Regions from separate parts of the Massilia sp. genome, predicted to be linked through region 1. Evidence: predicted binding sites of a transcription regulator. Region 1 holds the regulator's gene; each other region holds the start of a gene.

What was found. Region 1 encodes sigma-54, which starts transcription at its own class of promoters, with help from an activator protein. Its sites were predicted from a motif close to TGGCANGNAANCTGCTTT; they were not measured.
Region 2: ACK4S9_RS03980 (pilin) is a predicted target of sigma-54. The motif match lies at 2,806-2,823, and genes of this name have one in related genera.
Region 3: ACK4S9_RS03635 (PEP-CTERM sorting domain-containing protein) is a predicted target of sigma-54. The motif match lies at 2,851-2,868, and genes of this name have one in related genera.

Annotation. Positions count from the first base shown of each region.
Region 1 covers NZ_JBKBOV010000021.1:55,388-59,484, forward strand. The annotation lists gene lptB (LPS export ABC transporter ATP-binding protein) at 1-376, shown strand, start outside; gene ACK4S9_RS12895 (RNA polymerase factor sigma-54) at 392-1,867, shown strand; gene hpf (ribosome hibernation-promoting factor, HPF/YfiA family) at 1,926-2,279, shown strand; gene ACK4S9_RS12905 (enoyl-CoA hydratase/isomerase family protein) at 2,432-3,517, shown strand; gene rapZ (RNase adapter RapZ) at 3,657-4,097, opposite strand, start outside.
Region 2 covers NZ_JBKBOV010000004.1:128,151-132,247, reverse strand. The annotation lists gene ACK4S9_RS03995 (fasciclin domain-containing protein) at 94-549, shown strand; gene ACK4S9_RS03990 (flagellar brake protein) at 720-1,430, shown strand; gene ACK4S9_RS03985 (hypothetical protein) at 1,481-2,155, shown strand; gene ACK4S9_RS03980 (pilin) at 2,270-2,743, opposite strand; gene sucD (succinate--CoA ligase subunit alpha) at 3,066-3,947, opposite strand; gene sucC (ADP-forming succinate--CoA ligase subunit beta) at 3,966-4,097, opposite strand, start outside.
Region 3 covers NZ_JBKBOV010000004.1:58,203-62,299, reverse strand. The annotation lists gene ACK4S9_RS03645 (PEP-CTERM sorting domain-containing protein) at 95-829, opposite strand; gene ACK4S9_RS03640 (TraB/GumN family protein) at 999-2,030, opposite strand; gene ACK4S9_RS03635 (PEP-CTERM sorting domain-containing protein) at 2,114-2,815, opposite strand; gene ACK4S9_RS03630 (UdgX family uracil-DNA binding protein) at 2,981-4,097, opposite strand, start outside.

The DNA.
Region 1 (4,097 bases):
CCTCGACACCCTGCTGGCCGAACTGCAGATCGAGAAGCTGCGCGAGAACCCGGCGCTGTCGCTGTCGGGCGGCGAGCGGCGCCGCGTCGAGATCGCGCGCGCGCTCGCGACCAATCCGCGTTTCGTGCTGCTCGACGAACCCTTCGCCGGCGTCGATCCGATCGCGGTGATCGAGATCCAGCGCATCGTGCGCTTCCTGAAGGAGCGCAACATCGGCGTCCTGATCACCGACCACAACGTGCGCGAGACGCTCGGCATCTGCGACCGCGCCTACATCATCAACCAGGGCGCCGTGCTGGCCTCGGGCCGCCCTGACGACATCATCGCCAACGAGTCGGTGCGGCGCGTGTATCTCGGCGAGCATTTCAGGATGTAATCAAGAGCACCAGGCATGAAACAGTCCCTGCAGTTACGCACCTCGCAGCACCTGGCGCTCACGCCACAGCTGCAGCAGTCGATCCGCCTGTTGCAGCTGTCCACGCTCGAACTGCACCAGGAGATCGAGCAGATCCTGCACGACAACCCGCTGCTCGAACGGCTCGACGATCCGCTCGACCGTTCGGTGCGGCTGCTGGCCGACGGCGCGATCAATACCGCGCCGGCCAATGGCGACGCGCCGGCCGCGCAGCCGGGTGCGGAGGGACAGGACGGCGCCAAGGGCGAGCACGAAGGCGCGGACGGCGAGGACCACGGCGAGCGGGGCGATGCCGACATGGACTGGGGCGGTGAAGGCGGCGGCGCGCGTAGCGGCGACGACGAGGATGGCCGCCCGCAGCTGGAAGCCGACGGCGTCACGCTGCGCGAACACCTGGCCGAACAGATCCGGCTCACCGGCTGCAGCCTGCGCGACCGCGCGCTGGCCGAGCTGGTGATCGATGCGCTCGACGACAACGGCTACCTGGAAGAGCCGCTCGACGAGATCCATGCGCGCCTGCCGGAAGAACTCGAGATCGAGATGGACGAGCTGCGCTGCGCGCTGGCGCTGGTGCAGAGCCTGGACCCGGTGGGCGTGGGCGCGCGCAGCGCGGCCGAATGCCTGGCCCTGCAGATCCGCGGCATGCCGGGCGTGCCCCTGGTGACGCGGCGCCTCGCCTTGACGATCGTCGAAGGGTACCTGACCTGGTTCGCCCAGCGCGAATACACCAAGCTGAAAAAGGCGCTCGGCTGCGACGACGAAGACCTGCGCGAGGTGCAGGCCGTGGTGCGCCGATGCAATCCGCATCCGGGCGCGGCCTTCGGCTCGGGGGTCTCGGACTACGTGGTGCCGGACGTGATCGTGCGCCGCGCCAAGAACGGCTGGCAGGTAGCGCTGAACCCGGACGTCATGCCCAAGCTGCGCGTCAACTCGCTGTACGCGAACCTGCTCAAGCAGGGCAGGAGCGAGAGCCAGATGGGCGCGCAGCTGCAGGAAGCCAAGTGGCTGATCAAGAACATGCGCCAGCGCTTCGACACGATCCTGCGTGTTGCCGAGGCAATCGTCGAGCGCCAGCGCAACTTTTTCAGCCACGGCGCGGTTGCCATGCGCCCTCTTGTTTTGCGTGAGATAGCTGATACACTAGGCCTACACGAGAGCACGATCTCGCGTGTAACCACTCAGAAATACATGCTGACCCCGCACGGCATGTTCGAGCTGAAGTACTTCTTCGGAAGCCACGTCGCCACCGAAGCGGGGGGAGAAGCCTCCTCGACGGCGATCCGCGCGCTTATTGCGCAATTGACAGGAGCAGAAGACCCTAGGAATCCTCTATCCGACAGCAAGATCGCGGAGATGCTCGGGGAACAAGGTATGGTCATTGCGCGCCGGACGGTTGCCAAATACCGCGAAGCGCTCAAGATTCCGCCCGTCAGCCTCCGCAAATCCCTGTAAAGCACCTGCCCACTCTCACCTTGTGGCGCGGGCAGGGCACCTTCCCAAAGGAGTGTGTATGAACCTCACAATCAGCGGCCACCATCTCGAAGTCACCCCCGCCATCCGTGAATACGTTCAGAATAAGCTCGAGCGCATCACCCGCCATTTCGACCACGTGATCGACACCCACGTGTTCCTCGCCATTGATAACCTCACTGAAAAAGAAAAGCGGCAAAAGGCCGAGATCAACCTCCAGGTATCGGGCAAGATCCTGCACGTCGCAAGCGCGGCCCAGGACATGTACGCGGCCATCGACACGCTGATGGACAGGCTGGACAGGCAGGTTCTGAAACACAAATCCATGCTGCAAAATCATAACCACGTGGCGCACAAGCGCCTTCCGGACAACGGAGAAGCCGCCGCTGCGTAACGCACCGTTTGCGAACCAGCTGTAGCACAACAGCAAGGGCGTCTGAGGGGACGCCCTTTTTGCTTTTGTACAATACCTGTTACTTTTTCCTGCTTCCGTATTTGTACAAATGTTCTGTAGAATGCATGTCTTTTCGACCACAGAACACCATCATGACCGATACCGTCCTGACCCGCGTTGCCAACCGCACCGGCGTCATCACGCTCGACCGGCCGAAAGCCCTGAATTCCCTCTCGCTCGACATGGTGCGCGCCCTGAGCGCCACCCTGCTGCAATGGAAGGACGATGCGGGAATCGACGCGGTGGTCATCACCAGCAGCAGCGAGAAGGCCTTGTGCGCGGGCGGCGACATCCGTTTCTTCCACGAGATGGGGCAGGTCGGCCCGACCGGCGGCAGCGCGCTGCTGGAAGACTTCTTCACCGAAGAGTATGCGCTGAACCACCTCATTCATTTCTACCCGAAGCCGTACATCGCGGTGATGGATGGCGTGGTGATGGGCGGCGGCATGGGCATCGCCCAGGGCGGCCCGGACTGCGGCCTGCGCATCGTGACCGACCGCACCAGGATGGCGATGCCCGAGGTGAACATCGGCCTGTTCCCGGACGTGGGCGGCAGCCACTTCCTGTCGCATGCGCCGGGCCAGCTGGGCCAGTACCTGGGCCTGACCGGCCTGACCATCGGCGCCGCCGATGCGCTCTACGTGGGACTGGCGGACGTGTTCGTGCCGGGCGCGGAGCTGGCTGGATTGCATGCGCTGATCGACACGACCCCGGGCGCCGGCCTGCCGGCGGCGATCCGCGCCTATGCCGCGCAATTCGCGGGCCAGCTGGGCCCCAGCGAATTGCAGCAGCAGCGCGGCGTGGTCGACGCGCACTTCGGCGCGGCCGGCGTGGCATCGATCATGGCTTCGCTGGGACGCGACGAGAACCCGTTCGCGCAGAAGGCCCTGAAGGCGATGCGCCAGCGCTCGCCCTTGATGATGTGCGTGACGCACCAACTGCTGCTGCGCGGGGCTTCGCTGGGCGTGGCGGACTGCCTGCGCATGGAGCGCAACCTGGTGCGCCGCAATTTCGAGCACGGCGAAGTGCTGGAAGGCGTGCGGGCGCTGGTGATCGACAAGGACAACCAGCCGAAGTGGAATCCGCCGGCGCTGGAGGACGTGACGCAGGAGATGGTGGCGCGCTTCTTCGAGCCGGTGTGGCCGGACTACGCGCATCCGCTACGGCATTTGTCCTAAGTTTGCAGCAAGACCGTCGTTCCCGCAAAGGCGGGAACCCAATCTTTCATGAAGAGCGGTCAGCGTTTCTGAGCCTGAATGCGAACAAACCTGGATTCCCGCCTACGCGGGAATGACGGTCTTCAAGCTAACGCTGTAATCAAACCGCCGCATGCGCCGGCTGCTCCCGATGCCGCACCACGACGCGCTCGGTCTGTCCGAAGTACGCCCCCAGCCGCTCCGCCATGTACACCGAGCGGTGCTGCCCGCCGGTACAGCCCACCGCCACGGTGAGGTAGGAGCGGTTGTCGGTTTTGAACGAGGGCAGCCACTTTTCCACGAAGGCGCGGATGTCTTCCAGCATCTCGGTGGCGCTCGGCTGGGCGTCGAGGAAGGCGATCACCGGCGCGTCCTTGCCGGTCAGCGGGCGCAGCGCCAGGTCGTAATAGGGATTGGGAATCGCGCGCACGTCGAACACGAAGTCGGCATCGAGCGGCACGCCCACCTTGAAGGCGAAGGATTCGAAGAACAGGGTCAATGGCGCGTGCTTGAGGTCGGCCAGTTCCCTGACCCAGGCGCGCAGCTTGTTGGCCGACAGTTC
Region 2 (4,097 bases), on a different contig from region 1:
GAAATTATAGGTTCATCACTTAGACATTTCGCCAAAATTTTCTATATTATCGGGACAAGTTCATTTCATTCCCCCCACCACCAGGAGCGCATCATGAAACGATTCTTCCTCGCAGTCCCGTTTGCCCTGGCCCTCGGCTCGGTCCAGGCTGCCGATATCGTCGACACCGCCAAGTCGGCCGGCAGCTTCAATACGCTGGTCACCGCCGTGCAGGCGGCAGGCTTGGTCGACACCCTGAAAGGTCCGGGTCCGTTCACGGTGTTCGCGCCGACCGATGCGGCATTCGCCAAGATCCCCAAGGCGAAGCTGGATGCCCTGCTCAAGGACAAGGCCGCATTGACCAAGGTGCTCACTTACCACGTGGTCCCGGGCAAGGTGATGGCGGCGGACGTCAAGCCAGGCATGGTCAAGACCGTCGAAGGCAACGCGTTCAAGGTCAGCACCAGCGACGGCAAGGTCATGGTCGACAAGGCCACCGTCACGAAAACCGATATCGCAGCGGACAATGGCGTGATCCACGTCATCGATACGGTCATCATGCCGAAATGAGCGGCGCTTCCACCGCCGGTCGCAGCATCGGCGGTGGTGCTTGCAATGAATTCTCCAGGTCGAATCTCACCAATATTCACCGCCCTGATCGGTTCAGCCGGCATACATATAAGCTGATATGATGCCGCCTCTCGCCAGTCGTCCCGACGGCGAAACAGGCCACGCATCGCATGAACAGTGAACCAGCACGCGAACTCAAGCCCCAGGAATTCGAGTTCGAAACCATGAACCTGCAGGTCGGCGTCCGGCTGCAGGTGATGACCCACCGGCACCTCAAGCCCGCCCAGTATTTCTCGACCCTGATCGGCTACGTCAAGGACGAGTACCTGATCATCAAGATTCCGGCGGAGAACGGCGCGCCGATCGCGATGACCGAAGGCGACCGCCTGACGATCCGGGTGTTCTCGGGAGTGAACGTGTGCTCGTTCGCGTGCTCGGTCGAGCGGGTGTTCGCGCGGCCATTGAACTACGTGCACTTGTCCTTCCCTACCTCGATCCAGGGCACCAGCCTGCGCGGCGCGATGCGGGTCAAGGCCGAGATTCCGGCGCACGTGTCCAAGGCGGGGAGTGCTTCGCCGATCGCCTGCACCCTGGCCAACGTCTCGGTCACGGGCGCCAGGATCGATGCGAGCTATCCGCTGCCGGCCGGCAGCGAAGTGCTCACGCTGGCATTCACGCTGGCGACGCCGCCTGCCAACGAGGAAGTGCGGGTGGAGACGCTGGCGGCGATCAGGAACATGACGGTTGCCCGGCCGGCGCCGGACAAGCCCGACGTCTACAGCTACGGCGTCCAGTTCGTCGACCTGGATCCCGTGCACTACACGCTGCTGCAGAACATGACCTACGAGGCGCTGCTGGCGGATCGGCTCAAGATCGTCTAGGCAGGCACACTTGCGGCAGATCGCCGCCGGGCCCTGCGCGTGGTTCCACAATGAAGTCCGGCCAGGCCACGCGCGAGGACACGATGATCGTCAGGATGTCAGTGATCGGGATACTGCTGGCGGCAGCCTTGGCCGCCTGTGCACGGCAGGCACAGTCCTCCATGGATGGGAAGACGCGCCTCCATAGTGTGTTCGGGTTTTCCTTCCTGCCGCCGCCTGGCCAGAACTGGACCGCGGAAGCCACCGACACGCGGATCACCTATCACAAGCGTACCGACCCGAGACAGCTCACGTTTTATACCCTGGTGCTCGCTGCAAGCTGCACGCCATCCATTCCCGGCGAGGAAGCCCGGCTTGCCTTCGTGCGCGAGCGGAAGGACCAGTGGGGGTCGGACGGCCGTTTCACGCCGGTCTTCTCGAGCTTCGTTCCCGATCCTGCACAGGCGGCATGCGTGCGCTATCACATGCGCGTGAAGGATCACGGCGCACGCAATCTCGGAACGCATCCTTTCCTGCTGCTGGACGTCGTCGGACGTTACTGCCCCCTTCCACAGCATCCGGCGGTCGCCGTCGATATCGTTTATTCGATCCGCCATGTGCCGGGTTACGATGCCGCCCGCTACCAGGCCGAGGGCGAAGCCTTTCTCGACAGCCTTGCACTCGATCTTCGCCCGGCAGATGCCGGCATTGCAGTTGGCGCTGCCCAGCCATGCGACGCCCAATGACCCGCGCTCTGGTGATCCTGCCGCACGCAAAGCGCGGGCGGAAATGAAAAGAGACCGCCGGGGGCGGTCTCTTCTAGTGCTGGCCGTGTGCTCGGCCAGGCGTCAGGTCGCTGATTAGTTAGCTGCGGCAGCGGTGCAACCAGCCGGGGTGTACTTGGTGTCGTTCGTTGGGAAGCCGGTGGTCTTGCAGCTGTAGATGCCATCGTTGTTGCGGTGCAGTGCGATGGTCGGGGCGCTGCCGATACGGCCCGGGTTACGGATGGTGCAGGTCAGAACGGCGGTGTCGTTGCCCGGAGCGGCAGCGGTGATCGCGGAGCAGTTGCCGGTGTCGGCAGCCAGACCAGCTTTCGCGCGGTAGTCAGTGGCAGAGGCGTTTGCAGGCATGCCTTCGACGACGGCCATCTCGAAGCCGGTCTTGCCAGCGGCGATATCGGCGTAGGCAGCTGCGGCCTTCGACTTGGCTATGTAGTCCTGGTAAGCCGGAATTGCGACAGCAGCCAGGATACCGATGATCGCGACGACGATCATCAGTTCGATCAGGGTGAAACCGCCTTCAGCTTTTTTGGTTTGCATTTGCTTGATGTTCATTTCTATCTCTCCAGGGTGGTGTTTCAGGTAATTGGGATACTGCTTGTTGCCACGCTTTCCTATATGCAAGTGGTGTGCCAGGCCCAAAAATGCTGATTTTATTAGTGCGGAGATAAGAAAACGGCGTGCCAGGACAGGTTTTGGCTTGAGCAGTGACAAAATTTGTCACTCGGGCTCAGCAATTTTTGTCAGCTGGACAGTTTATGGAACGTAATTTGTCATGCATACCAGCTACACGTCGTGGCATGCCCAAAATTTTACCAACTGGTAAAAAAAACGGGGAGCTTGCGCTCCCCGTCCTCGTCGACCGATGGTCGCTAGATTACAGCATGGCCTTCAGCAGGCGTGCCATTTCCGACGGGTTCTTGGTGACGGTGATACCGCAGGCTTCCATGATTTCCAGCTTGGCTTGCGCGGTGTCGGCGCCGCCCGAGATCAGCGCGCCGGCGTGGCCCATGCGCTTGCCCGGAGGCGCGGTGACGCCAGCGATGAAGCCGACGACCGGCTTCTTCATGTTGTCCTTGATCCACTGAGCAGCGTTCGCCTCGTCCGGGCCGCCGATCTCGCCGATCATGATGACGGCGTCGGTGTCCGGATCGTCGTTGAACATGCGCATCACGTCGATGTGCTTCAGACCGTTGATCGGGTCGCCGCCGATGCCGACTGCCGACGACTGGCCCAGGCCCAGTGCGGTCAGCTGGCCGACTGCTTCATAGGTCAGGGTGCCCGAGCGCGACACGACGCCGATGCGGCCCTTCTTGTGGATGTGACCCGGCATGATGCCGATCTTGATCTCGTCCGGAGTGATCAGGCCTGGGCAGTTCGGGCCCAGCAGCAGGGTCTTCGAACCGGCCTTGGCCATGCGGTCCTTGACTTCCATCATGTCACGGACAGGGATGCCTTCGGTGATGCAGATTGCCAGGTCCAGTTCGGCTTCTACAGCTTCCCAGATCGCGGCGGCTGCGCCTGCCGGCGGAACGTAGATCACCGACACGGTGGCGCCGGTTTCCGACTTGGCTTCCTTGACCGATGCGTAGATCGGGATGCCTTCGAAATCTTCGCCGGCTTTCTTCGGGTTCACGCCTGCCACGAAGGCTTCACGGCCGTTCGCGTAGTCACGGCACATGCGGGTGTGGAATTGACCGGTCTTGCCGGTAATACCTTGGGTGATGACTTTGGTGTCTTTGTTAATCAGAATCGACATTTTTATTTCCTTCGCGAATTAGGCTTGGCCAGCGGCAGCGGCAACGACCTGCTTCGCTGCGTCTTCCATGGTGTCTGCGGAGATGATCGGCAGGCCGGAATCAGCCAGCATCTTCTTGCCCAGGTCTTCGTTGGTGCCCTTCATGCGGAC
Region 3 (4,097 bases), on a different contig from region 1:
TTGACAAATCCTCAAGCTTCTTCAGCCTGCCGGCGCAGACAAGCAAAACGCCCGGCCTGACGCCGGGCGTCGAACGCAGACGTTCTGTTAAGGCTCAGGCTTGTTGCTTGCGGCGACGCGCGGCGACCAGGCCTGCGGCGCCGAGGCCCAGCAGCGCGAACACGCCTGGCTCCGGCACTTCGCCGACCTGGACATTGATGGCGCTGCGGCCCAGTTCATCGCCCTGGCCGTTGTACGCCGCCAGGATGAAGCTATAGTGGCCGTTTGCCTGCGGATTGAAGCTGGCGCCACCTGTTGGCGGGGTTACCAAGGGCGACGGCGTGGCGAGGAAAGCGAACAGCATGTTCTGGGAATCCTGCTTGGTATCCAGGGCAGTTCCGCCGGCGCCGATCGAGAAGAATGTACTCAGGTCGAGAACGCCCAGTTTGTCCTCGTCCGTATTCATGCCCGCATCGAGGTCGTAGAACAGCTTGAAGCTCAGTCCACTTTCGGCGATGGTCGGCTGGTCGACATGGACGTAATACCCCACATTCCAGGTCGAGCCCAGCACATTCTTGGGCGAGAGCGTGGTGCCCGGGGTTGCGAAGTACGTCCCCTCGCCATCGTTGAGCAGCTTGGGCGCGTCGTAGCGCTGGTGCGCCGTGAGGGCAATGGTGAAGCCTTCGCGGTAAGTGATCGCGGACGGATTGTTCGGAATGCCGGAGCCGCCGTAGGTAGCCCCCGCCAGCGGGCCGAAGCTCGTGTACTCGGGCGAAACAGGCGCGGCTGTGGCAAAGGCCGAAGCAGCGCCCAGCAACAGGCTGATTACAAGATGCGATACGGTATGCATGACTGATCTCCCTAAAACTTTTGGACGGGAGACATGTAGCAATTCTCATACCAATGTTGAGCTTGGTAAACTTTACTCTTTGAAAACAATAGTTTAGTGCCAGCTACATTGCTGCTCTAATGAAATTTTCGTGCAGGTGTAAAGTTTTTCGACGGCCCAAGTGCGCCACTCACTCCGGCTGCTCGACCTTGTACCCCTTCGCCGCCAGCGCCGCCACCAGGCCCTTTGGATCGAGCAGGTCCTTCATCGCCAGCACCGCGAAGCTCGAGCTGTTCTTCGCCAGCGCGGCCTCCGCATTGGCGAGCCACATGGCGCGATGGCGCTCTTCCGCCCCCTGGAAGGCCAGATGCTCACGCAGCACCGCGCTATTGCGGATCGCGTTGCTGCAGCTTTCCTGCTCGTTGAAATCGAGCTTGCGGATGGCGTCGATGTCGCCCTTGGCCCAGGCGTTGGCGCGCACGCGCATCGCATCGATGTCGGTTTCCAGGCGTTTCAGGGTGTTCGAAAAACAGGCCACATCGTCGAGCTGCGATTTCTTGAAGTCCTTGATCAGCTGGCGCGGGTTGTCGACCTTCAGTTCATTGACCGTCTTCGTGACCTTGAGCTTGTTCTGCTCGACGAGCTTCTCGACCTGCTTGCGCACGTCGGTGCTGGTGGTAAGGCCGGCCTGCTTCAGCGCGGCGCTGAACAGCTCGTTGGCCACGAAGATCGGCCGGTCGCGCTCCTTGTTCTTGGGAAGGTATTTTTCCTTGAGCGGCAACCAGCGCGCGTAGACCTCGGCCGGGAGCACGTCGCGCAGCACGGCGTCGTCCGGATTCTTGTTGACGCCGATGAGGCTGGGCAGCGCCAGCGCCATCTGGAAGTAGGACGCCTCGACCCTGCTGACCGGCGGCGCCAGGTATTCCTGCGAGCGCTTGATGACGGCTTCGACTTCGTGCGAGCGCCAGTCCATCTTGACCGGCAGCGGAGAATAGGTCCCGAAGATCCACAGCACGTGCTCGTCCTTCGAGACCTTCCACATGCCCGGACCGGGCTTCTGGCCGACCACCAGGATCTGTTCGGGCGCCGCCGGCGCCTCGTCGGCAGATACCGACGTGTCAGGCGCGGTCGCGGGGACGGGCTCCCGGGCCTCGGTCTGGGCCCGGGAAGGTGCTGCGCACAAGGCCAGGCACAGCACCGGAAGAATTGCGAACTTGAGCATCAGAACATCCTTGTTGTTGGTTGTCCATCAAGCTTAGCTCTGCAATATGAGCGAAAACTTAAGAATAGATAATGAACGGCGACTCAGGCAGCGCGCGACCGACGACGGCGCGCCACCACTCCCAGCAAGCCGATACCCAGCAGGGCCAGGCCCGCAGGCTCCGGCACCGCTTTCGGCGCGGAGACGCGAACGTTGTCCAGGCCGGCGGTGGTGATGGTGCCCCCATAGGTGCTCGTTTGAATCGTCACGCTGGTGAAGGTTTCGCCGTTGGTGGCAACGATACCCAGAAAGCCGGTTGCCGCCGTGCCTGATGCCTTCGGAATCAGGAAGCGCTGCTGATTATTGACGATGACCGAATAGGTATCGCTGGTATCGGTATTGAACCAATCAAAGCCGAATGCGCTCACGCCGGTGGCAAACGTGAAGGTCATGGTCGGCGCTGCATTACCGCTGCCCGTACCCGCAGGACCATTGCCCCATCCAAAAAACTGTTGCCCAATGAAATTGGAAGGAATCGAACGATTGTCAGTGCTTGATGAAACGCGGCCAGTCGCGATGCCCGACCGGTCGCCATTGGCCACCGTGCTGAGCGTGAATCCATTGAAACTTTCCAGATAATTGGCGACGCTGACACCAGGCTTCGCATTACTGAAGGTTTCCAGCGTGGTGGCACCGGCCGCCTGCTGGAAACTGCTCTGGCTGGAATACGTGATGAGTGCCGCTTGCGAGGATGCGGCCATGCTTGCTGCCAGAACGGCAGCGCTCAACAGAGTAAAGGTCTTCATGCGATCCTAGTTTTGGGAAATGTTTTGCTTACCCCAAAGCAGGAAGTGTGCCTAAAAGAAATTTACCAATAGAATTAATTACTTATAGGAATTAGACGCGATGCATGTTATGTCAATGTAAATCTTTTCGACAAGTTAATCTCTTGTTCTCGCCATCCACGGATGTCAGAGGCTGCCTCGACCGTCTCCACCGGGCTCCGGCACATCCGGCCGCGCGAGCAATTCGTGCGCCAGCCGCAAGCCCTTCACCATGACCGAAAAGGCTTCATGCTTGCTCGCCTCGTCCGGCACCCGCAACACATAGGACGGGTGGTAGATGGTCACCAGCCAGGCGCCGTCGATGCGGACCGGCTTGCCGAGGAAATCCTTCAGCGCCACCGTGCCCTTGCGCATCACGGACTTGAGCGCCGTCGCACCCATGGCCACGATCACCTTCGGCTTGACCGCCGCCAGCTCCTTTTCCAGCCAGTAGTGGCAGGCCTCGATCTCGCGCTGGACCGGGGTCTTGTGCAGGCGGCGCTTGCCGCGCGGCTCCCACTTGAAGTGCTTGACGGCGTTGGTGAGGTAGATGGCCTTGCGGTCCACCTCGGCCTGGGCGAACACCTGGTCGAGGAGTTTTCCGGCCGGGCCGACGAAGGGCTTGCCGGCCAGGTCTTCCTGGTCGCCCGGCTGCTCGCCGACGATCATGATGGGCGAGCGCTTCGAGCCTTCGCCGCCGACTGCCTGGGTGGCGTACTGCCACAGCTCGCAGCGCCGGCACTCGTTGAGTTTCGAGGGTTGCTCGCGGTCGGGCTGGGCGGCTTCGGCGCTGATCGGGATGGTGGCCCCGCTCTTGCGGCCGACCGCCTCGACCTGCCCGATCTTGCGCGCCCCGAGTTCGGCCTGGCTCACCAGCGCAGGCACGATCGCGCCTTCCGGCAGGTTCTTCCAGAAGCGCGAGGGGATGTGGCTCTGCATCAGCTGGGCGTTGACGCGCGCCGGATTGAAGATGCTGCGGTAATAGGTGAGCCAGAGGGCTTCGCCCGCATCGTCCAGCTCGGCCGCGCTCGACATCAGGGGGCCGGTCTCGTGCAGCGTGTGGCCGTCCCACAGCACGCTGGCCTCGGGCGTGGCGATCATCCAGCTGATTCTGCCCATGCGGGCCACGAAGTGTTCGGCCACTTGCGGCAGCACGTCGTGGCGCGGCTCGAACCAGGCCACGAAGCGCGGGTCGCCGGCTTCGAGCGGCCGCTCGCGGAATCGGATGTAGGCATGCATGTCGTGCTCCTCGCGGCGCACCGCC